Linked DNA regions of Dongshaea marina. The protein of the gene in region 1 interacts with the protein of each later gene in a pairwise test. Links are inferred from orthologs where the notes say so. Each region holds a gene or a part of one and is shown on either strand. Other genes may lie near its edges. The genes, in order: DB847_RS03035 and crp.

Evidence for each region.
Region 2: the proteins of DB847_RS03035 (region 1) and crp interact in binary tests that used the Escherichia coli proteins (3 or more experiments, as listed by UniProt). The link is inferred for Dongshaea marina from one-to-one orthologs.

What each region holds. Positions count from the first base shown.
Region 1 is NZ_CP028897.1:585,520-597,158, reverse strand. The notes cover bases 5,819-8,513. They hold DB847_RS03035 (YacL family protein), read left to right. Parts: upstream 5,819-6,830; coding sequence 6,831-7,196; downstream 7,197-8,513. Other genes in these bases: DB847_RS03030 (NCS2 family permease), read right to left, coding at 7,232-8,513; aroQ (gamma subclass chorismate mutase AroQ), read left to right, coding at 6,139-6,696. Outside these bases: DB847_RS25895 (hypothetical protein), read left to right, coding at 1-11; DB847_RS03065 (DUF350 domain-containing protein), read left to right, coding at 29-808; DB847_RS03060 (EamA family transporter), read right to left, coding at 2,557-3,468; DB847_RS03055 (chemotaxis protein CheW), read left to right, coding at 3,738-4,226; DB847_RS03050 (adenosine deaminase), read right to left, coding at 4,269-5,267; DB847_RS03045 (DUF6388 family protein), read left to right, coding at 5,478-5,798; more of DB847_RS03030, read right to left, coding at 8,514-8,599; DB847_RS03025 (substrate-binding periplasmic protein), read left to right, coding at 8,866-9,636; DB847_RS25890 (hypothetical protein), read left to right, coding at 9,720-9,848; DB847_RS03015 (cache domain-containing protein), read left to right, coding at 11,212-11,639.
Region 2 is NZ_CP028897.1:465,561-477,336, forward strand. The notes cover bases 4,183-7,014. They hold crp (cAMP-activated global transcriptional regulator CRP), read left to right. Parts: upstream 4,183-5,195; coding sequence 5,196-5,834; downstream 5,835-7,014. Other genes in these bases: DB847_RS02420 (YheU family protein), read left to right, coding at 4,183-4,206; DB847_RS02425 (OsmC family protein), read right to left, coding at 4,529-4,951; DB847_RS02435 (NAD(P)-dependent oxidoreductase), read right to left, coding at 5,881-6,741; DB847_RS02440 (ABC transporter ATP-binding protein), read right to left, coding at 6,933-7,014. Also shown: selB (selenocysteine-specific translation elongation factor), read right to left, coding at 1-546; DB847_RS02405 (H-NS family histone-like protein), read right to left, coding at 1,490-1,894; DB847_RS02415 (1-acyl-sn-glycerol-3-phosphate acyltransferase), read right to left, coding at 2,644-3,774; more of DB847_RS02420, read left to right, coding at 3,982-4,182; more of DB847_RS02440, read right to left, coding at 7,015-8,861; DB847_RS02445 (CatB-related O-acetyltransferase), read right to left, coding at 8,947-9,621; DB847_RS02450 (YheV family putative metal-binding protein), read left to right, coding at 9,870-10,064; DB847_RS02455 (FKBP-type peptidyl-prolyl cis-trans isomerase), read left to right, coding at 10,226-10,810; DB847_RS02460 (substrate-binding periplasmic protein), read left to right, coding at 10,956-11,711.

The DNA.
Region 1 (11,639 bases):
CCGTTATCTAAGTGGCCTGATAAGCCATGTGAACACGGGTAAAGAGCTCGCCGACCGGGATAACTTTGCATTTGGTATTAGCCTCGCAGGTAGCATCATGGCGATCGCCCTGGTACTGACCGGAGCCATAGAAAACCAAACCGCCTTTACCCTATCTCGTGAACTGGTCGGAATCACCATCTATGGGCTGATAGGGTTATTGCTGATTCAGATCGGCCGCTGGATCCACGATAAGCTGATCCTCGCCGAGCTGGATAAAACCGAAGAGATCCGCCAGCGCAATGTGAGTGTTGCCCTGGTCGATGCCGCGGCCTCTGTCTCAACCGCCATAGTGATCCGCGCGGTTCTGAAATGGGTACATGGCTTCGATGGTTACGCTCTGCTTGGGATCATCACCGGGTTTGTCGTCGCCCAGGCCCTGTTGCTGTTTATCACCCGGCTGCGTGAGTATTATTACCGCCGGGATAATCAGGGAGCCTCACTGCAGCAGGCACTACAGCTTTTTCAGATCCCCCTGGCGATCCGCCATGGTGGCGAAATGATCAGTACGGCTCTGGTGATCTCAAGTGCCAGCCGATTTGTCCCCTACCGTCCCGAAAGTCTGGTGGTCAACTTTTTAGGCTGGCTACTGTTTAGCTTGTTCGCCATGATTCTGCTCAATCTGCTGGTCGAAATCGCCAAGCGGGTGATCCTGCATGGCATCGATCGCTGCCGTGAGGTGGACCGCCAGCAAAATACCGGAGTTGCCAGCCTTGAAGCCGCCATCAGTATCGGGATCGCATTCTGTCTAACCGCTCTGATGGGCTAATCCCGTATCACTCAACAGCTAGCTGTACTGTTATGCAGCTCATGCAGTCCGAAGGGGTTTGCTGACTTTTGCCGATACAAAAGTCAGGCGCTGTCGGCGCCCCGATATATCTATGGCTAAGCCACAATATTAGCTGCATGCAATGCTATCAAGTTCTCTGTTGGTACAAAGCGAACCTTCTCCTTTGCCCTTCAGGCAGAATATTTGTGCCTGTGGCACATTGCCGCTGCCGAGCGGCGGCGGGAAAAGGGTATTGCTTGTCCAATGCCCTCTTCACTCCCAAGGACACCCCGGTATTTGCTTCATCCTCATGCTTCACCAGATTCACTAACGGACAGACAGAACATCCCTGTTCTGGCTGCCCTTCAATCACATCCTTGTGATTGATACGCTCATCAACAATGAAGCTTTCGGCGCAAATAAACGGGGCCCAACTTCCCCTTGAGCAAGCGCTGAGGTGAGCCGTTGAGGATTCAGGTCGAATCACATGGATGTGATGAGAGCTTAGTCGCGACAGGGATGTTGCGTCTAAGTGGTACCTTAATCCTTAGGTGAGCCGAAGGTTCAGCGAGATCCGGGGCGCCCCAGGAGATGCAAGAGGGTGCGGGCGAGCGCACCTTCTTGCCTGCCGCCGGTCAGCATCGGCACTTGCAGCGAAGCTGCAGATTCGCCGCGCGCAGCACAACTGAAGACTCGCTATTGGTACAAAGCGAACCTTAGCTTTTTGTCCTTCGGACTAATTATTTGTGCCTGTGGCACAATTGTCCGGCCGCGGACTACGGGTCAGGGGGACTGCTCACCCAGTCCCCCTAACAACCCCGAGGGTGCCCCTCGATTCGTGGAAATCCTGAAAATCACTTACTCCTTGAAGCTCAAGCATAGACACGCCGCATACCATCCATGATATGCCTCCCCAGTTCGATATCCCTATCTCTCGTTCCGTCTCTCTGGGAGAGACTCCACCCCTGGCGTGGCTATGCACTCATGGCGTCCTGCCATTCGGCTTCACTCGCATTATGATTTTCAGGCACGAATCAAAGGGGAATTACCCCCCGTGAGCAAGCGCCGAGGTGAAGCATAGAGGATTGGAGTTGAGCAACAGGACGTTGCGAAAGCGTAGCCAGACCATGGAAGGTCTGTCTATGCGGTGCTTCAATCATCAGCTGAACCGAGGATAAAGCGAGATCTGGGGCGCCCCGGGAGATGCAAGAGGGTGCGGGCGAGCGCACCTTCTTGCCTGCCGCCGATCAGCACCGGCATATGCAGCACCGCTGCAAATCAGTCGTGCGCAGCACAATGAAAAGTTCGCTATTGGTACAAAGCAAACTTCTGCTTTGTCCTTCGGACTGATATTTATGGCTTTGCCATATAACCGTATTCGCCCGGTGGTCGAGTTACTTTGATATCGCTCAAAGTAACCAAAGGCTCACTCCGGAACGATGTTCCCGACATCGACCTGCGTGGCTCGGCATCCTGCCTCTAACACATAAAAACCTAAATTTCCTCTATAGCCGAATCGGAGAAAAGAACATGATCCCCCCGTGAGCGAGCACAGAGGTGAACCGTAGAGGATGGAAGTCGAGAAACAGGAGGTTTCAAGAGAACAGTCAGTATAGGGACATACTGTCTGTTCGGAACTTTAAGCCTCAGGTGAGCCGAGGATAAAGCGAGATCCGGAGCGCGAGGGGATAGCAAAGGGAAAAAGCGTTTGCCCCTTTGCTCGCAGTCGGGCGACCCCGACATTAGCATTAGCCGGTTACCACCAGCAACAGGCCAATAAATACGATGGCCACCCCGGCCGTTTTAGGGTGACTGGCGGGCTCTTTAAGAAAAATAATGGCGCAAGCCGCCCCCAGCGGAATACTCAACTGGCGAAAGCTCACCACATAACTGACATTCGTCACCAGGGTCAGGGCGATCAATACCAAAAGATAGCCAAGGTACATGATATGCCCGGCAAGGACCGCCTGTCTGAGTCCGCCATGCCAAAGCTCCCTCAACTGATGCCTCTCTCGGCGGCGCACTGCAACAAACAGGCCGAGCCACAAAGCACATAAGCCTGTTTCAAGACCTGCGTATAGCAGGGTTTGCAACAGGGTACTGACACCGGGAGCACGCAAGCGATTCAAAAGTTGCAGGGCATCATAGTCAATAAGCGAGTAGCCCACGGTCCCAAGAGCGGCCAGCAAAGCCAGGGCACAACTTAAGTTCCGGTAGTTGGACAGGCGCAACTCACTAAAACGCAGCAGGGGAAGCAGCAGGCAACCGCCCGCAACCAGGACACTTCCGGTGATACTCTGCCACGACAGCGCCACGCTATGGCCGATACTCGATGCCACCAGGGCAACCAGAATGACGGGCATTGCCCGTGCAACCGGGTAAGCCACCGACATCTGACCACAGCGATAGGCCCCGGCAAGCGCTGCACTATAGACCGCCATACAAAAACTGGTCAGCCCAAGCAACCACCATATCTGCGCCGGAACATCCGACAGCGGCAAGCGACCCGGTAATAGCAGAGCGGGAAGGAGCATCGCCACTCCCATGGCGTTGGCAATCATAAAAAATGCCGCACTGGGCTGCTGCCTCTTGCTGATAAGATTCCACCCCACATGCATGGCGGCCGAAATGATAATGAGAATAATGGCAAGAAGAGGCATCGCAGGTTTTAGTCGTTGAATATGCTCAAAAATTCATAGTCTCAAAAACCGTCGCAACAATGAAGAGAGCCTGCTCTCAGTCAGGCATCCGGAGGAAATAAATTTGAATTATTGGAACTGTTCGAAGAAATTCCTGGAGTTTATCTCGCAAAACTGAAGCCTTGAGTTCGAGAGCTGGCGAGTTTTTCGCTAAAGTATGTAGATAAGGACACCTGAAATCAGCAACATACAAACTTTCACTGCGAGCCAGGCTTGAGTAAGGAATATTCATGAGTGAACAAGAAACCGTCACCCAGTCTGAATCAAACAGCAACACTAACAATAGCCATCTCAACCCCTGGGTTGTTTTCAAACTCTTCGAAGAAAAGTACGCTCTGAAAGCTGTCACCATTCAGGAAGTTTTCAGGATTGTCGACATTGTTCCTGTTCCCGGCGCCCCCGATTACATTTTGGGGATCATCAACTCTCGCGGCATCATCATCACCATCATTGATCTACGCACCCGCTTTGGCCTGCCGTTCGCTGAGCCGAACGATTCATCAAGGATCATCGTTTTAGAAAATGACAATCATCCGATCGGCCTGCTGGTCGACACGGTCGCCGAGGTGATCTGGATGAGTGACTCCGATATTGGTTCGGCCCCGGGAATCGGAACCGAAGCCACCGCTGAGTTCATCCAGGGGGTCAGCCAGCAGGGAGATAATAACGAGCTACTGATCCTGCTCAACCTAGAGCGGATCACCGATGATGAGCCCTAAGCAATAATGCAAAAAGGGGGAGATAACCGCCCCCCTGACCCCCTACCCCTGATAACGAAGGATCTCCTGCACCAGCTCACGCTTGGCACTGTCTGGCAGAAAACTTGCCTCCACCGCGTTCAGTGAGAGCTGCCTTATCTCCTCACAATCGGGATTGAGAGCCTCGGCAATCGCCTTGAAATTCTGTGTCATATACCCCCCGAAATAGGCGGGATCATCACTATTGACCGTCACACACAGCCCGGAGTGAAGCAGCTTGAGTAGATTATGCTGCTCCATTTCATCGACTACCTTAAGCTTGAGGTTGGATAAGGGGCAGACGGTCAGGGGTACCCGGCTATCTGCCAGCCGCTGCACCAGCTTGGGATCCTCGGTGCAATTCACTCCATGATCTATTCTCGACACCTGCAATAGATCAAGGGCCTGCCAGATATAGTCCGCGGGCCCCTCCTCACCCGCATGGGCCACCAGCTTAAGCCCCTGCTGCCGTGCCAGATCAAAAAAGCCCGCGAAGTTAGCGGGAGGGTTTCCCACCTCGGATGAATCCAAACCAACCCCGATAAAATGCTCTTTATAGGCTAGAGCCTCCTCCAGGGTCTTGATCGCCTCGGCCTCACTTAAGTGACGCAGGACACACAGGATAAGATAGGAGCTGATCTTAAGCTTCTGCTCCCCGTCCTTGAGGGCGCGGCTGATCCCCTGGATAACCGTTTTAAACGGGACCCCGCGACTTGTATGGGTTTGTGGGTCAAAGAAGATCTCTGTGTGTCGTACATTATCTTCGGCACAGCGCTCCAGATAGGCCCAGGCCAAGTCATAAAAATCCTGCTCTGTGAGCAACACCTGGGCTCCCTGATAGTAGAGATCCAGAAAGGATTGCAGGTTATGAAAATCATAAGCCTGGCGCAGTGTCTCTATATCCGGGTAGGGAAGGGTCACTCCGTTGCGCTCAGCCAGGCGAAACATCAGCTCGGGCTCCAGACTCCCCTCAAGGTGCATATGTAGCTCAACCTTAGGTAACCCCTCAATAAATCTATCCATGACGTCTCCTCGGGTATTGTTATTTGAGTATCCCGGAGATCATTATAAGGGGAGAGTGTTGCCTTGATCATGGCGAATGCTCGCCCGGGAAACGGGATCGCATTTTTTTGATCCCCCCTGCATTTCCAACAAAAATCAAACAAGTCGCCTGCAAAAGAAACAATTCGGTGCTAAATTGGATCCCCCGGGGACAATATGGAGCGCTCCCGCATGCCTTACGAAAAACACCAGATCCTCAAACACAAGGCAATTCGCCGCATCATAGCCGCTCACCCTGAGCTGCAGGCGCTGCTTGATAACTTAGAGCAGCAACATGCGCGAATGCTGGGGATCAGCATGGATGAATACCGAGATTACAATATCACCATGTTTATTCGCTCTCTGGCAGAAGAGTACCAAGTCAGCTATTGGGAGATCATCATGCTGTACGCCGCCAACTCCCATGACGAACTGGTCGGGATCTACGAAGAGGATTACCAGCAACTGGCCAAATCGATCGGTATCGATTACGACTCTTTCTACGACAGGTAAGCTGCGAAAAATTTGGTGATAGCAGGCACAACCGGCCTGCTATCACCGGTTTTTATAGGGTCATACAGCTTATAGAGCACCATCGGACTCATTCTGGGGGGCACAGGTTCAGCTCGAGCGAGAGTTTCTGATTTTCTGCAGCATGGAGGCTACAGCAGAACACAAGGAACGATAGAAAGTTCCCCATTCAGGTGTAACAAGCCGAAAAAGAGATTCATTCGAAAAACAAACCACCCATTTGATGGCTATTTTTTCCATTATTCAGTAAAAAAATTTCACATTAGTCCGCCAACGTTTAAAATTGCTGGTACAAAAAGCAACCAGTTGTATGTAGCCCCCAATGCAAAGAGTATCTGTCGTACTATTCCTATTGCTGAGCCTGCTGATGCTTCCTGCCATCGCCAACGCTCAGCAAAGCTCTCCCCAGAGTGACCGCCTGTTCTCTCTGGTATCAAAGCGCCTGCAGGTCATGAAAAATTTCGCCGCGTTCAAGGCATTGCACCACATGCCCGTTGAAGATCTGCAGCGTGAAAAGCTGGAGCTGGCAGCAACGGCTGAGCTTTCAGCACGCTATAAGGTTGACCCGGCTAGTGCCCAGGACTTTCTGCTTGCTCAGGTTGCAGCAGCCAAGGCGATCCAGTATCGCTGGCGCGCCTATTGGCAAACCGGCAATATCGACTTCACTCCACCCGATCTCTACATAAAATTGCGTCCGGATCTGATGCGCCTCAATGAGAGTATCCTTGAGGCCCTCCATCAGCTGCTGGAGGTTCGGGGACCTGTTGATGATGGGCTGTGGCCCAGCTTTGAGAAGGCGACCAAGGTCCCTATGCTGACCCTTAAAGATCAGAAACAGCTTTTCAATGCTCTGAAAGAGGTCCGTCTCAGTACACATTGAGCTCATTTAAAGCTCAGCCCACAAGGTGCCAGCAAGGCACCTTGTGTCTGAAAAGCCATCTCCAAGGCCCAACTGTTGCATTTGTAAATAAATGACGCAAAATAGCCCTCCCCTAATCAAGAGTGAGAATCAAAGTGGACTATGAGTTTCGGCGCTTTAGCCTGGATGGAAGCTATCGTGCTTTCTTTTCTATGGGTCACGAAGCACTGGGCCGCTGGCTCATCGAGGAGCTCGGCGACAACATCTCACAGCTTGAAGCCCTGCTAAAAAAAATAACTGAGATCCGTGACAGCAATCGTGAATGGCTCTACTCCGGCAAGCAGCTGAACCTGCTACTCAGTGGCGATGAAGCCCTGGTTCAGGCCAACGCCATCGCGGCCGACTCAGAGGAGTTGGAGCAGGATCTTGATTTTTATGACGATGAGCAGGTCTCGGTTTGCGGATTGGAAGACTTTGAAAAGATGCTCCAGAGCTGGAGCCAGTTTGTGCTGAATGATTAAGAAGGGGTGCCAGATCCCCTCTTAATCATACTGACTTAGATTGCCCAGCCTCCGGCATAAAACGCCACCAGAATCACAGCAATAATCACGCTTCCCGGGTTGAGCTTACGCCACTGCCCGGCAAAGAGTCGTCCCACCACCAGGGTGGCAAATCCCAGCATAATCCCGGTCACAATATTACAGCTCAGAACAATAAAGACCGCGCACATCAGACCGGACAGGGCATCGACCTTGTCATCAAAATTGATCTTGGTGACATTGCCCATCATCAGCAGACCCACATACATCAGGGCCGGCGCTGTTGCATAACTCGGCACCAGAAAGCTCAGCGGAGCCAGGAAGATCATCAGCAGGAACAGCAGTCCCACCAGGGCCGCGGTCAGACCGGTTTTTCCACCGGCCGCCGTCCCTGCCGCCGACTCGATGTAGACCGCAGCAGGAGCTCCGCCAACCAGGCCCGCAAAGATACTGGAGACTGAGTCAGAGGTCAGGGCCTTACCACCATTGATGATCTGCCCATTCTTATCCAGGAGGTTTGCCTGACCGGCAACCGCGCGAATCGTTCCCGTCGCATCAAAGATAGCCGTCATCACCAGGGCTAGGACACTCGGAATGACCGCCGGAGTCAAGGCTCCCATGATATCCATCTGGCCAATCAGGGATTCCCCCTTGGCATCGGTCAGCGAAGGCATTGCAAATACCCCGTGGAAGGTGACCTTGGGGTCAAAAATCAGCCCAAGAATCGACAGCACCACGATCACCAGCAGGATCCCACCAGGCACCCGGCGGCTTTCCAAGCCAAAGATAGCAGCCAGTCCAAACAGAGACATCACCACCGGCAGGGCGGTGATATGTCCCAGCTCCACCGGCAATCCAGGTCCGGGATTTTTGGTAATCAGGCCCACGCCATTGGCGGCGATCAGCAGCAGGAACAGGCCGATTCCGATTCCGGTACCATGGGCAACTCCCATCGGCAGGTTTTTGAGAATCCACTGACGGATCCCAGTCACAGTGATAAAGGTAAAGATCACCCCCATCAGGAACACAGCTCCGAGTGCCACCGGAATAGAAACGCCCTGGTTAAGCACCAGGCTAAAGGCGGTAAAAGCCGTCAGTGAGATGGCACAGCCGATCGCCATCGGCAGCTTGGCCCACAGCCCCATCACCAGAGAACCAAAAGCGGCAACCAGGCAGGTCGCCACGAAAGTCGTTCCCTTATCAAAGCCTGCATCACCCAGCATATTGGGGACAACGATCACCGAATAAACCATGGCCAGAAAGGTCGTAACCCCGGCAATTAACTCCTGCTTAACCGAACTTCCTCGCTGTGAGATATAAAAAAAGCGATCGATGGATCGCTTACTGGGGGCAGACTGAGGCTGGTTCGTAGAGGTGTGTGACATATCATTGCTAGACATAGTACATCATTCCCATTCTGTCTTATTGGGGGGGATTCGCGGGTTCAGACAGATAAAACCTTCGCGAGGCGCGATTCTACCATAGCCGCACAGATGTGAAAGTCCCGGCCAAATCCTAAAAGACAGTTGAATGTAAAATAGTGTTTCATAAATAATCATTCATCCGCACAGGGATCCCCTAAGGGAGAAAGTCCTGAGGATCCGGATTCTTCTATACTCAAATAAGTAAAAGTGCGGGGGGAAGAGCCGATATGTTCAAGCTTATCCGGATATTTAGCTGTGCCATATTGCTCGTGGCAAGCTGTGAGCTTCTGGCAAAAACCAAGAGTGTTTCTCTGACAACCCTCACCTGGGAGCCCTATATTGGTAAGAGCATGCCGGGCAATGGTTATGTTTTTGAGCTGGTCCACCAAGCCTTTACCCGGGCGGGTTACCAGGTCAACATAGATTTTCTTCCCTGGGCGAGGGCCCTGAAGTATGCCAGGGCCGGTGTCGCCGATGGGATTTTTCCCGAATACTATGGTGAAGAGCGAAAGAAAGATTTTGTGTTCTCCGCCCCCTTCCCCGGTGGACCAGTTGGTTTTTATAAGCGGCAAAACTCCCCCATCCAGTTTAAAACCGATCCCAGGGTCGACCAGGCTCAAGCACTCAAAGAATTAAGCCAATATCGATTTGGGGTGGTCCGTGGCTACATCAACACCAAGACCTTCGATGAAGCGGAGTATCTGAAAAAATCTGAGGCGATCAGCGATGAACAGAATCTTAAAAAGCTCTCCCACGGGCGCATCGATCTGATCTTTATCGATAAATTTGTGGCGCTGCATCTCCTGAAAAACAACCTACCCTACCTGCTTAACGGCGTGGTGTTTATGGAGCCTGAGCTGGAAAAAAAGGATCTCTACATCGCCTTTTCTAAAAAAGCAGAGAACTCCCAGCAAAAACTCAAAGACTTCAACCGGGCGCTGGAAGAGATGAAAAAGGATGGCACGCTGAGCAACATCATGATGCAACACGGCTTTTAAGAAAGCCACCAAGGGCCTCAATTGTGGCCCACCCTTTGCTCCAAAAGGTTTTAGTGCCAGCAAATTGACGGAGGAACTTCACCATGCACAGCCTTGCAAAAACACTCAAACTCGTGATGATCTCATCCCTGTTTGTCCTGCTGATGCTGGCAGCAGCACTCTATTTCACCGATACATTTTCGCAAACCCTCTCCCTACTCTCCCGGCATTAAGCACAGCACACTAAACCCTGATAAAAAAACCCGCTACAGAGAGCGGGTTTGTCCGAGTCATCGAAACTACAATCGAGCCGTTACAGGCCTGATTTCAGGCTTGCCTCGATGAAGGGGTCGAGATCACCATCGAGCACCGCCTGGGTATTACGGTTTTCAACCCCGGTGCGCAGGTCCTTGATCCGGGAATCATCCAGAACATAGGAGCGGATCTGGCTTCCCCAGCCAATATCCGACTTGCCATCTTCTTTGGCCTGCTTCTCAGCATTCTGCTTTTGCAACTCAAGCTCATAGAGCTTTGCCTTGAGCTGCTTCATCGCCTGATCTTTATTCTTATGTTGAGAGCGATCGTTCTGACACTGCACCACTGTATTGGTTGGCAGGTGAGTGATCCGCACCGCGGACTCGGTCCGGTTTACGTGCTGGCCACCGGCACCAGAGGCACGATAGACATCGATACGCAGATCTGCAGGATTGATCTCGATCTCGATATCATCATCAATCTCCGGATAGGCAAAAGCCGATGAGAATGAAGTATGACGACGCCCGCCGGAATCAAACGGAGACTTGCGAACCAGGCGGTGAACACCGGTCTCGGTGCGCAGCCAGCCATAGGCATACTCTCCGGAAAACTTAATGGTGACCGATTTGATCCCGGCCACATCGCCGTCCGACAATTCGATGATCTCTGTCTTAAAGCCATGGGCTTCACCCCAACGCAGATACATCCGCATCAGCATGCTGGCCCAGTCCTGAGCTTCGGTTCCGCCTGAACCTGCCTGAATATCCAGATAGCAGTCCGCACTGTCCTGGCCGCCGCTAAACATCCGGCGAAACTCCAGACCTTCTAACTGCTTCTCCAGCTCATGCTGCTCATTTTGTGCCTCAAGGAAGGTTTCTTCATCCTCCTCTTCGAGGGCCAGATCGACCAGCTCCTGAATATCTTCGACCCCCTGCTCCAGGGTATCTATGGTCTTAACCACGGTTTCAAGGGCGACCCGCTCCTTACCCAGAGCCTGAGCCTTGCCCGGATCGTTCCAGACATCGGGCTGTTCCAGCTCGGCACTGACCTCTTCTAAGCGTTCTTTCTTGTGGTCATAGTCAAAGGTACCCCCTAAGGAGAGCTGTCCGCTCAGACATCTCCTTAAGCTTATTCAGTACAGGATTTACTTCAAACATCATCGTCTCAATCAGTTAAAAAGAAAACAGGGCATTTTAACGAAATGAAGAAAGAATAAACAGTCCAATCCCTGCAAAATCCCCCATGCTCATGGCACAGGTTATCTATGCTTATCTGTAAGAGGGAGCCTCCTGAATCAATAGCCTTCACCCTCAACAACTCTAGCTCACAAGGAAGGAGCAGATGACCCGTAGCGAACAGTTCCTCAGACGACTAAAAATTCCGGTTCGCCTGACGTTTGGCTACCTGTTTATCTTCATCTCCGTCCTGATCATCGCCGACGCCGTTCTTTACTACAAGGTCCGGGATATAGTGACCCGCGAGATCGAGAGTAAGCTCAAGATCACCACCGATGCGATCCTGGATCAGGTGCGGCTGACTGCCAACGCCTCGATTAAGAATCACCTTCGGGCAATTGCCGAAACTAACCTGCAGATGGTACTCAGCCATTACCAGAAATATCAGCGCGGAGAGCTCAGCGAAACCCAGGCCAAGAAGCTGGCGGCTCGCTTTATGAAAGAGCAAAAGATAGGTAAAACCGGCTACCCCTATGTGGTCGACAGCAAGGGGATCATTCAGGTGCACCCGGTACTGAGGGAGGGAATCACCGA
Region 2 (11,776 bases), 120 kb from region 1 along the record:
GAGATGGGGAAGGGGGAAAACAGGCTGGCGTTCAACTTCATCCAGGGTTCGCTCAATGGTTTGTTGTAGTTTGTCGATTCCCTGCCCGGTCAGGGAAGAGACGCAGACGCTCTGGGGCAGCAGATCCATCTGTTCGATGAATTGCTCCAGTGCCTGCTCTTCGACAGCGACAAGCTCCTGAGGAGTTACCAGGTCACTCTTGTTGATGACCAGGATGATATTATTGATCCCGAGGGAGGCGATGACCTTCAGGTGGTCATGAGACATGGCTGACCAGCCCTCATCGGCAGCGACCACAAACAGCACCAGATCCAGGCTCCAGACCCCGGCGACCATGTTGCGGATAAAGCGCTCGTGTCCCGGGACATCAATGACACCAATTTTGCGACCCTGATTGTCATTAAAGTGGGCAAACCCCAGGTCAATGGTCATTCCCCGCTGCTTTTCCTGGGGAAGATGGCTGGTTTCTATTCCGGTCAGGGCGTGGATCAGGGCGGTTTTTCCATGGTCAACATGGCCTGCGGTTCCGATAACAAAATTATTCACAACTACTCCTTCAGGTATGACTTAAGCGCAAGACTTTCCTGTTGTCACTGAATTATTTTGGCGAGGCAGATTGATGGCCGATGGCTTCGGGGATGGTGTCTTGTTTAGGCTCAGAACCAGGGATTTAGGGTATGGTATTGGCGGAAGAGGCAGGAATCGAACCTGCCTCAGCCGATCGGGCTGACATCGGTTTTGAAGACCGAGGAGACCACCAGATCCCATCAACTTCCGCATCTGGGAAGGACTATAGAGGATCGGTTGGGTGAATAGAAGAGTCCGGTCCCGGTGAGTTTTTGAAAAAAAGAGCTCTATCACATAATTATTGAAAATTGCGCAAAACCTCAACATTAACTCATTTGCTTCGATTGTTTAGGAAGAGCTCAGCGAAGTGAGACGTGGCTGGTTGATTTATTTTTTCTACGAAGTGGAGGGGGAGGACAGATTGTTTGCCATATCGCATTTTAAAGGTAAGTTTTGTGAGCTGAGTCGACATTCTGTTTTTGTTTTTGTTTTAGGTGTAGGCTGTTTTTTGAACAGTGGCGGGCCTAAAGCTGAGTGACTCGCTTCTGCCCAGGTATCAGATTCTTTGTTTACTGGGCAAGTTTCTGAGAATGAAAAGTGTGTTAGTAAGTTGAAAGACTATCACCAATCTTGCACAGGTGGCTTACTGATTATCTGTCGCTTATTATATATGCTAGCTGTGGATGCTGTTGGCTTGAGTTGCAGGCTTATCAGGAGATATTACGGATTTCTGCAATCCCTTGTTATATCTGTAATCGGAAATTTTGCTTTCTAGGGAGAGAGGCGATAATCAATTGCAGGTATGAGAGGGGATTTATACAACAGTAAGGAGAGGAGTTTTTATTAAACTTATATCCGATTAATAAAGGAGCCGAGAGGCTCCTTTATCGGGTATTATCATCAGCAATTTAATTGCTAACGATTACTGGATCAGGAACTCATCCATGCTGCGGCCTTCATCCAGAGCACGCTGGATAGGAGCTGGTTTGCGGCCCTGGCCGGTCCAGGTCTTTTCCTGGCCATTGTCGTCCCAGTAGCGGTATTTCGCCGGGCGAGGAGCGCGCTTAGACTTAGTCTTTGTTTTGGTTTCAGTCAGACCAGACAGGTCGGTCAGGTCAATACCATCAGCTTCCATCATCTGCAGGTATTCGTTAATTTTCTGCTGACGAGCCTCGCGCTCCTGACGAACAGAGGCTTCGGATTCTCTGCGCTCATCGACGATAGACTGCAGCTTCTCCAGACCCTCTTCTAACTGCTCCAGAGTCAGGTCACGACAAGTTGCACGAAGGCTGCGGATGTTTAATAAAACCTTGATGAAATCAATCATAATATTCCTACCCAGTTAATTATCTCTTTGCATATACAATATATAGTCAAGCATAAAAAAAAGTCCATTTAAGATGTCGACTAAATTGCTAATTTTGATTTGTTCGTTGCTATTTTTGTTATCAGTCTGTCGAATTCAGCCTGTTGCGCCGACAACGATCAGCACAAGAATACACGAGTTATTTTATGCTATCAACAATTAGTGCTATTTCAAGACAGAAGCTGTTTGCTCAAAGCTATAATGATTAAGTCCGGGTTAAGGTTCTGGTAATTGTGACAAATTGTGACAGTTTTCTGAGCGTTGGCATATTTAGGGGATTTAACAAGAGTCCTGCGATGCTTGCCTTAGGAGTTCCCCTGCTATTAGAGACCGCACAGCTATCTTAGCGGAGATTTAAATAGGAGGATTCCCTTATTTTAAAGTCGTCGGGAAAATATCGCACTCAGGATTTGCAGATTTATATAATGATCATCTTCACTATTCCTGATGATTCTGCCTGGGGTGTTTATAAGAGTAAATGGATGCTCGCGACCGATCTTAGTTTGGGTCTTTATCTATCTTTCAGCTATCCGCTTATGCTCCTTGACTCCGGTTTCGAAGATATTTCAAATACGAAGTCATTGCTTCGAAAGATCTTCTGTGAATGAGAGAGGATGAAGCGAGCGCTTCGGCTGGTGCTGTGTTCACTGAGGGATGCAAGCCTTTATAGAGCATCCTTGCGGATGCCCTATAAAGTATAAGCAGGGCTATCAGGAGGAGGGAGGAGTTTCCTGATACTGCTGCTGGTTCTGCAGGGGTTTTGCATACATGCTGAGAACCTGTTCCCTGAGATCCTGTGGGATAGCGGCGATATGCTGATTGAAGCGCGAACGATCTTCGTGGGTGATATCCGTATGATCCTCCCCTGCGGCCAGGTAGTTGCTGGGGAACAGATGGTAGTTTTTGTGGATCGCCTCATCGATGGCTGCTGCCAACTCATCGGCGCCCTGGTAATCACCAGTCATCTGCTCGCCGAAGGCGACATGGATGCGCCCCTTGAATCCGGAGATCCCCTGGGCGATGCTGCGAATATCCTCCAACTCACTCTTTTGGTAGCTCCCTTCCCGGGCTATGGCGAGTAACTCGTTAGCCTTGGCTGCATCTCCCGGGTCATATTCATAGGAGATCGAGACCGGCACCAGGTTGAGTGAGCGGATGTAGTCAGCAAAGGGTACTTTTTGCTTTTTGCCGTTCATATAGAACATCTTGAGGATCGCCGGATCGGTTTGATCATCGCCATCCTTAGCACGTCCCTCTTTCTGGGCAATCCAGATCGAGTGTTTCCCCTCAATCGAGTGGCGGATATAGGCCGAGAGTTTGTCAAAGGCACGCATCATTTCACGGGGGCCTTTGGCCGAGCGTCTGACAATAAAGCTCTTATTCAGACGCATCAGTGCCGTTGCGTAGTCGGTCTTTAACAGGTTGTCGCCGATGGCGATCCGTACCGTATCCATCCCTTTACGGTGCAGCCCCAGATTGACAAAGGCGGGATCCATTGAGATATCTCTGTGATTCGAGATAAAGAGGTAGGCCTTGCTGGGATCCAGTCGGTCCAGTCCTGAGTAGGTGACGCCATCGGTGGATGAAGCGATGATATGCTCCATATAGCGTTCAACCTCAAGCTGGACCTGATAGACGCTTTCGAAGCCACCCCATTTCTTTTTCAGGTAGAGGCTGATCAGAGGCCGAAGTAGCCAGGGCGCGGCAGAATAAAGCTTTGGATATCGGTATTTTGCGACGACAGAGAGAAATTCCCGATCATGAATAATATCCTTAATCGCTGATTTTACTTCGTCATCATTGTAGGGACGGATATCACTAAACTGGTCCCCATCGGTCACTGTTTGCATTGGATTGTATTTTGCCGCTGTTGAAATGGAGGGTGAAAAAGGAGACATTTTACACGCTTTGGCTGTCAGATCTAACGCTTTACGCCCGGGGATGTCGGATTATTAATCGACGAAAGGAAAAGCTGGCGGCCGATGAGCAAGCTTTTTAAAATGGGTGAGCTTTAAATGAGTCAATATCAATGATGATGGGAGTGGTTGATGATAGTACCCTGGCAGGAGCTTGATCCTGACACTCTGGAGAATCTCCTGCAATCTTTTGTATTGCGTGAGGGAACCGATTATGGAGAGCAGGAGCTTAGCCTGGAGCATAAGGTTGAGCAGTTAAAGGAGCAGCTAAAGCGCAAGGAGCTGGTACTGGTTTACAGCGAGTTGCACGAGTCGGTGAACCTGATGCCTGCCGATGCTTTTTCTGAGAAGGATTAGGCTCTGTTGACGTAACAGATTTTGAACCTGTTGCCCCTGAAAATGCTCTGTTCGCGACGCGAATCATGAAGTTTAGTTGTTCTAAATGAGTGGTGAGCAACAATGAACAGGGCTTTTTTCAGGCGCAACCCGTAGAGCAGTGGCTATTTTCCCTCCCAGCGGCGTTATCAAATGTTCATGTAGAATAACTACACCACACGTTTTCTGCCTTGCTGGTCGAAAAAATTGCCAACTGCAGAACCAAGTCCGTTATGTCAACAGAGCCTAATAGAGAGGCTGTAAGTACAGCCTCTTTTGGATTCCAGTCTTCAGGCGCTAGTTATCAGACAGTCTGTTGTGGGGCGAGTTGTTCAATCACATAGCTGTGGCTGATGGTGAGTGCTTTTTCCAGCATCAGCGAGACACTACAGTATTTTTCCATCGACAGCTCAACCGCCCGGGCGACCTGTTTTTCACTCAGCTTGTTCCCCGTGACAATAAAGTGCAGGTGAATTTTGGTAAATACCCGGGGCGTACTGTCGGCGCGCTCGCTGTCGATTTCGACCTGACAGTCGCTAATCTCCTGACGAGCTTTTTGTAGGATAGAGACCACATCAATGGTACTGCAGCCTCCGGCCGCCATCAGTACCATCTCCATCGGGCTTGCGCCGTTCCCCGGATTGGAACCATCCATGATCAGGCTATGTCCGGACTCAGTAGTGCCCTGCATCTGCATCTCATCTATCCATTTAACCTTGGCTTTCATCTTGTCTCCATTGGCATAGTGTGGTGAATTGCTATAGGATATGGGCGGCCCGGCAAATTCTACCTTGGCGGCACTAAAGGACGAGGCGAGCACAGATTGCTCCTGCCAATATAAATCTTTTAATACCTACACGCAGACATCTGTCAGGCTGGAAGCCATTTTAGCAACTTTTAACTCAAAAGATGCAGGACCTCTCTCAGACCGAGAGTCGTTGTGCAGCATAATCGAAACGAGAGGGAAACCGATGGTAATTGGCAAACCACAAAGCGATCCAACCCTGGAATGGTTTTTGTCACACTGCCATATTCACAAGTACCCTGCAAAAAGCACTCTGATGCATGCAGGCGAAAAAGCAGAGACGCTTTACTACATAGTAAAAGGCGCCGTGGCAGTTCTCATCAAAGATGAAGATGGCAAAGAGATGATCCTCTCATACCTCAATGAGGGAGACTTCATCGGTGAGATGGGGCTTTTTGAAGAGACTGAGAGTCCGGAAAGAACCGCTTGGGTTCGTTCTAAGACGGCTTGTGAAGTCGCAGAGGTCTCCTATAAAAAATTCCGTCAATTGATTCAGGTTAACCCTGAAATTCTGATGCGTCTGTCGGGACAGATTGCAAACCGTTTGCATACAACCAGCCAGAAAGTCAGTGATCTGGCATTTTTGGATGTGACCGGACGAATTGCGCAAACCCTGCTTAATCTGGCCAAGCAGCCAGATGCGATGACCCATCCGGATGGAATGCAGATCAAGATCACCCGCCAGGAAATTGGCCAAATCGTTGGCTGTTCTCGCGAGACGGTGGGAAGGATCCTGAAAATGCTGGAGGAGCAGAACCTGATCTCGGCTCATGGTAAGACCATAGTCGTATTCGGAACCCGCTAATCCATTGCAGAAAGGGCCACATTCGTGGCCCGATTTTTAGGCCAGATTAACCAAGGTTCTTGATCAGGACCGAGGTATCACAGTGGCCATAACCCGCCTCGATCAGGCTCTGATAATAACGATCAACCAGCTTAGTGATCGGTAGCTCCACTCCCAGTTTTTTTCCTTCCGATAGACAATAACTAAGATCCTTGTGCATCAGCTCAATGGCAAAGCCAAAGTCGAACTCGCCCTGGCCCATGGTGACGGCACGATTGTCCAGCTGCCAGGATTGAGCGGCACCGCCTCCCAGTACCCTGGCAATAGTCGGGATATCCAGCCCCGATTTCTGAGCCAGGGTCAGCCCCTCGGAGAGTCCCTGAAGAATACCGGCGATGCAGATCTGATTGACCATCTTGCAGCGCTGGCCTGAACCCGGGCCGCCCACGTGGGTGACACGCTTACCATAGCTACTCAGGACAGGCTCAACCCGGCTAAAGGCATAAGGCTCTCCCCCGACCATGATGGTGAGCTTACCCTGCTCGGCGCCACTCTGGCCTCCGGAGACCGGGGCATCCAGGTAATGAACCTGATGCTGCAGGCAGTATTCTGACATCTCTTCGGCAAGGTGTGCTGAGGTGGTTGTGTGATCAACAATGATGGTGCCGGGTTTGAGTTCGCTGGCGATCCCTCTGGGGCCGGAGATCATCTGGCGAACATCCTGATCCTTTCCGACACAGAGCATGATGCAGTCTGCATCTTTTACGGCTTGTCGGGCTGTGTCGGCAACCGGACCGCCATATTCGCTCACCCATTTCTGTGCCTTGGTTTCGGTGCGGTTATAAACCGTGACCGGATAGCCCGCCTGGTGAAGGTGCCCCGCCATGGGGTAGCCCATCACGCCCAATCCTAAAAAAGCGACCTGCATCCTTTTTCTCCGTCGATAGATGAATTGAACTGCGCCCAATCTATTGGCTTTTTCGGGGATCTACAATGATCAATTGAAAAAATTGATGAACCGGCCTTCAGAGGGCTGGTCAAGGTAGGAAAAGCCCAGAGAGGAGGCTTCTGTTTTGGGCGCTTCTCTCTGGACCTTTGTGTCGGCGGGATTTTGCCTGATTAGCTGGCGCTGAGTTGTGCCTCAAAGGCTTGCTGCCTGGCATCTATTTCATGCTCAAGCTCCAGCCACTCTTCTTCGTGTTGTGCGAGGGCCTGCTGGCTACGGGTTCGAAGATCCAGGGCCTCCTGGAGCTTCATCTTATTGGCTGGCTCGTAGATATCCGACTCTGCCAGCTGTTGTTCAATGCTTTCCAGCTGGCTCTGCTCCTTGTCCATCGCTTTTTCCAGCTGTTGCAGGCGTTTCTTCAATGGGCCAATCTCACTGCGAAACTCAGCCTCCATACGCTTGCGCTGTTTTCGATCCAGGGTCGGCTCAGGGCTGTTTTGCTCGGGCTGAGATTTAGTGTTGTTTTTGGTTGCAGGATCGGTCAGCCAGCGATAGTAATCATCCAGATCCCCATCGAATGGGCTTACCCTTTGGGCATTGACCAGATAGAGCTCATCGGTGACCGAACGCAGCAGGTGGCGGTCGTGAGAGACCAGCACCAGAGCACCCTCATAGGCCTGTAGTGCCAGGGTCAGGGCCTGACGCATCTCCAGATCCAGGTGGTTGGTTGGCTCATCAAGGAGCAGCAGATTCGGGCGCTGCCAGATGATTAAGGCCAGCACCAGGCGTGCCTTCTCACCTCCGGAGAAGGTTTCAACAGGCTCGAACACCTTATCACCACTAAAGTCAAAGCCACCCAGGTAGTTTCTCAGTTGCTGCTCGGTTGCATTCGGAGCTAGCAGCGCGAGCTGCTGCAGCGGCCCCATGTCGACCCGCAGGGTCTCAAGCTGGTGCTGCGAGAAGTAGCCGATGCGGACCCCGGGGCTCAGGGCCAGTTCACCATTTTGCGGGGCAAGCTCCCCGGCCAACAGTTTGATCAGAGTGGATTTACCGGCACCGTTGCGCCCCAGAAGGCCGATGCGGCTACCAGGGATCAGGCTGAATTTCACCTCTTCTAGGATCGGCTTGTCGAGTTGGTAGCCTGCCGTTATCTGCTCGAGTTTTAACAATGGATTTGGCAAAGAGGGCGCAGGTTTAAACTCAAACTGAAAGGGGGAGTCCACATGGGCCGGGGCGATTAGCTCCATCTTCTCGATTGCCTTGAGGCGACTTTGAGCCTGGCGGGCCTTACTTGCCTTGTAGCGGAAGCGATCCACATATTTTTGCATGTGGGCAATGCTGCGCTGCTGCTTTTCAAACAGGTGCTGTTGCTGAGAGAGTTTTTCTGCCCGTTGCCGTTCATAATCTGAGTAGCCACCCTGATAGAGGTTGAGCTGGTTGTGCTCAATATGCACTATCTCTTCGATGATCTGATCGAGAAAATCCCGGTCGTGGGAGATCAGGAGCAGGGTGCCGGGGTAGTTGTTTAGCCAGTTGCCCAGCCAGATCACCGCATCCAGATCCAGGTGGTTGGTTGGCTCATCGAGCAGTAGCAGATCGGAGCGGCACATCAGGGCCTGAGCCAGATTCAGGCGCATTCGCCATCCCCCGGAAAAGGCGCTGACCGGGTTCGCGAGCTCGGCATCGGCAAAGCCTAAACCATGCAGCAGGGTCGCGGCCCGGGCCTTGGCACTATAGCCGCCAATGATCTCAATTCGGGTGTGCAGCTCGGCAATTTTGTGGCCATCATCGCTTCGCTCGGCTTCGGTAAGCTCGCGCTCCAGTTGCCGAAACTCCCGATCGCCATCGAGAACATAATCCAGGGCGCTACAATCGAGTGCAGGAGTCTCCTGGGCTACACTGGCGATCTGCCAGTGGCGTGGCAGAGAAAGTTCGCCGCTGTCTACAGAGAGTTCGCCTCTGAGCAGGGCGAACAGGGATGATTTGCCACAGCCGTTTTTACCCACCAGGCCAACCTTGTGCCCGGCATGGATAGTGAGGTTGGTTTGGTTGAGCAGTCGCTCTGTACCTCGGTAGAGGCTGATATCACTTAGGGTGATCATAGGTATTCCAAATCTTATCAGGGATGCGCCACGCCAGGCATTGTGCAGTAATGGTGCACTATTTGCGAGCCTGGCGTGAATTCATTTATCGACTACGCTTGGTGGCACTCTTTTCATACGCCAGGTGAGCTTTCTCCAGCTCTGATACGCAAGCCTGCTGAATAAAGGGAAGCAGTTGTTCTATCTTCTCCTGAGGCCAGTTCCACCATTGGAGCTGTTGCAGTTTAGCTATGTCGCTCTCACTAAAGCGCTTTCGGATCTCCTTTGCCGGGGTGCCGGCAACCAGGGTATAGGGGGCGACATTTCGGGTGACCACGGCGCGGGCCGCGATGATGGCTCCATCCCCTATACTGACTCCGGGCATCAAAAGGGCCTGGGTTCCGATCAATACATCGTTGCCGATCCGGGTATCACCTCGGCTTTCATAGCTTCGCTCGAGGGCTTCCGGCTTCAGGAAGGGATAGGTGCTGATAAACTCCTGATTATGAGTGTGATTGCCTCCCATCAGGATAATGACACCGGCTGCGATCTGCACATAATCCCCGATATACAACTTGTCGATGGGCCACTTTGGCTTCCAGCCGGTTTGGGGATCCCGGCTGTAGCGATCGCCATGGAGGTAGCGTACCGCGACATCTTCAAATCGGCCATCGTAGTAGCCGCTGAAATAGCTGTGAGTACCCTGAAGGATGATATTCGGGTTGGTGACTCCCTGGTGCAGGTATTCAAACCGGGACCAGTGGGGGCAAAGATTTTTCATGGTTCTGTCCTATATCTGGTTGATTAAAAAAATAAACAATTGATGGATAGATCTATCCTGTACCGATTTATCGGCAGATATAGGGGAGCAGGGCGCGCAGGCAAAAGCGCAGCGCAGATAGCGCAAGCATGAAGTGTCTCTTTATCATGCTGCTATCCTAGCTCAGGATTTAACCTGTGAGCAAGGGAATATTGTGCGAGAGAGTGAATCGGCTATGATGAGCCTTTGATCATGGTAATGGAGGCAGGATGCAAAGGGAATCAAGGTGGCGCTTTATCGCCGGTGCCAGCTGTCCAAAGTGCGAGAAGCTTGATGGCATGCAGTACCGTGATGGCGAACAGGGCCAGGAGATGCGTTGTGCATTTTGTGACTATCAGCAGCTGATGGATGAGCCGTCAAGCCAAGAAGCCCCGGCTCAGATGATCGGCGTTTTTAAGCCCTGAAAGGGCTCCGGATGGCTAGTTGTGGTATGCCCCTGCATTTTGGCTTAGAATAAACCCCGGGTAGGCAAACTAATTCCCTGTGTAAATGAACCTGTCTACCTGAAGGCCCCCTGGGGGCCTTACTCCTTTCCCTTATCAGAGAATTTCTAGCAGGCCTAACCATGAAAGTATCAGAGCAGAGCGTTGTCACCCTTCATTACAGTGTGAGCGATAAACAAGATGAGTTGCTGGACAGCAATATGGATGGTCAGCCTTTGATCTATCTGCATGGCAGTGGAATGCTGGTTCCGGGCCTTGAGCAGGCGATTACCGGACGAGTTAGAGGTGATAGCTTCAGCGTTGAGCTTGAGCCAGCACAGGCCTATGGCGAGTATGTTGATGGGCTGCGTCAGCAGATCCCGGGCGATGTATTCGATGGCATGGAAGTAGCCGAGGGTGATCGCTTCATGGCACAGACCGACGATGGCGATCTGCCGGTCACAGTCGTTGAAGTGGCTACCGATTACGTTGTTGTGGATGGAAACCATCCATTAGCGGGTGAGCCTCTGAAGTTTGAAGTGATGATCAAGGATGTTCGCGAGGCGACCGAAGAGGAGCTGGCTCACGGGCATGTGCATGGTGCCGGTGGCTGTGGTCACCATCATGAAGAGCACCATGGCTGTGGTGGTCATGGTAAGGGCGACGATCACCAGTGTTGTGGCGGTAAGGGCGGCCATGAGGGCTGCTGTGGTGGCAAGGGTCACTAATTTACCCTGAATTTGAGAAAAGCCGGAGCTAATCGCTCCGGATTTTTTGTATGTGCAACCAGGCCATACTGGTCCAAAGCCGCAAGTTACATACGTTAGCATCGCCTAGACTTACTGAAAGGGAACAGGAGCAAGGGATTGTTCGATGCGACTTATTGTTATTGCTTTGATGATGGCAGTTGTTTCGCTTTCTTCGGCGGCTGACAAGAGAGTTGAGCTGAGTGTCGGTGAATTTCCTCCCTATATTTCTGATTCCCTTCCCGAAAAAGGGATCCTGGCAGAGCTTGTAACCCAGGCATTTGGCTACAGTGGATATCAAACCGAGTATCAATTCTACCCATGGAAGCGGGCGTTTCATCTGGCCAGAGGGGGAGTCAGTAATGGCAGCCTGATGTGGATGAAAAGTAAGAAGCGGGAAAATAGTTTTTACTTCAGCAGCCCGGTTTTTTATCTGAATCAGAACTTTTTCTACCTTAAATCTCGTTTCCCAAATGGATTTGAGTGGAACAGCATGAAGGATCTGGATCAATATCATATCGGCGGAACCCTGGGATATTTTTATGGAAAAGAGTTTGAGCAAGCTGAGAAGGAGTTACTGATCCATGTGCATCGAAAGAGCAGTGATAGCATCAATTTCATGCGTTTGCTTGAGGAGAAGATCGATCTCTTCCCGATCGAACTCTGCGCAGGTTATGCCCTGTTAAGAAAGCTTTATCCGGACAAGTTACAGTTGTTTGCTCATAGCTCTGAACCGATTAACTCTTCACCACGGTATGCTATCTTTCCTAAGCTGCGTTCCGACAGCCTGGAGTTACTTAAGGCCCTGAATCATGGTTTATCCAAAGTTGATCTGACCAAGGCCCAGACCCGCTTATATCTGAGCTGTATTCCTGAAGAGTAGCGCCGCTCTCTGGTTTGGGAGTTTAGGTTTAGGACTTTTAAACCCCTCTCAGATGGCTTATCTGA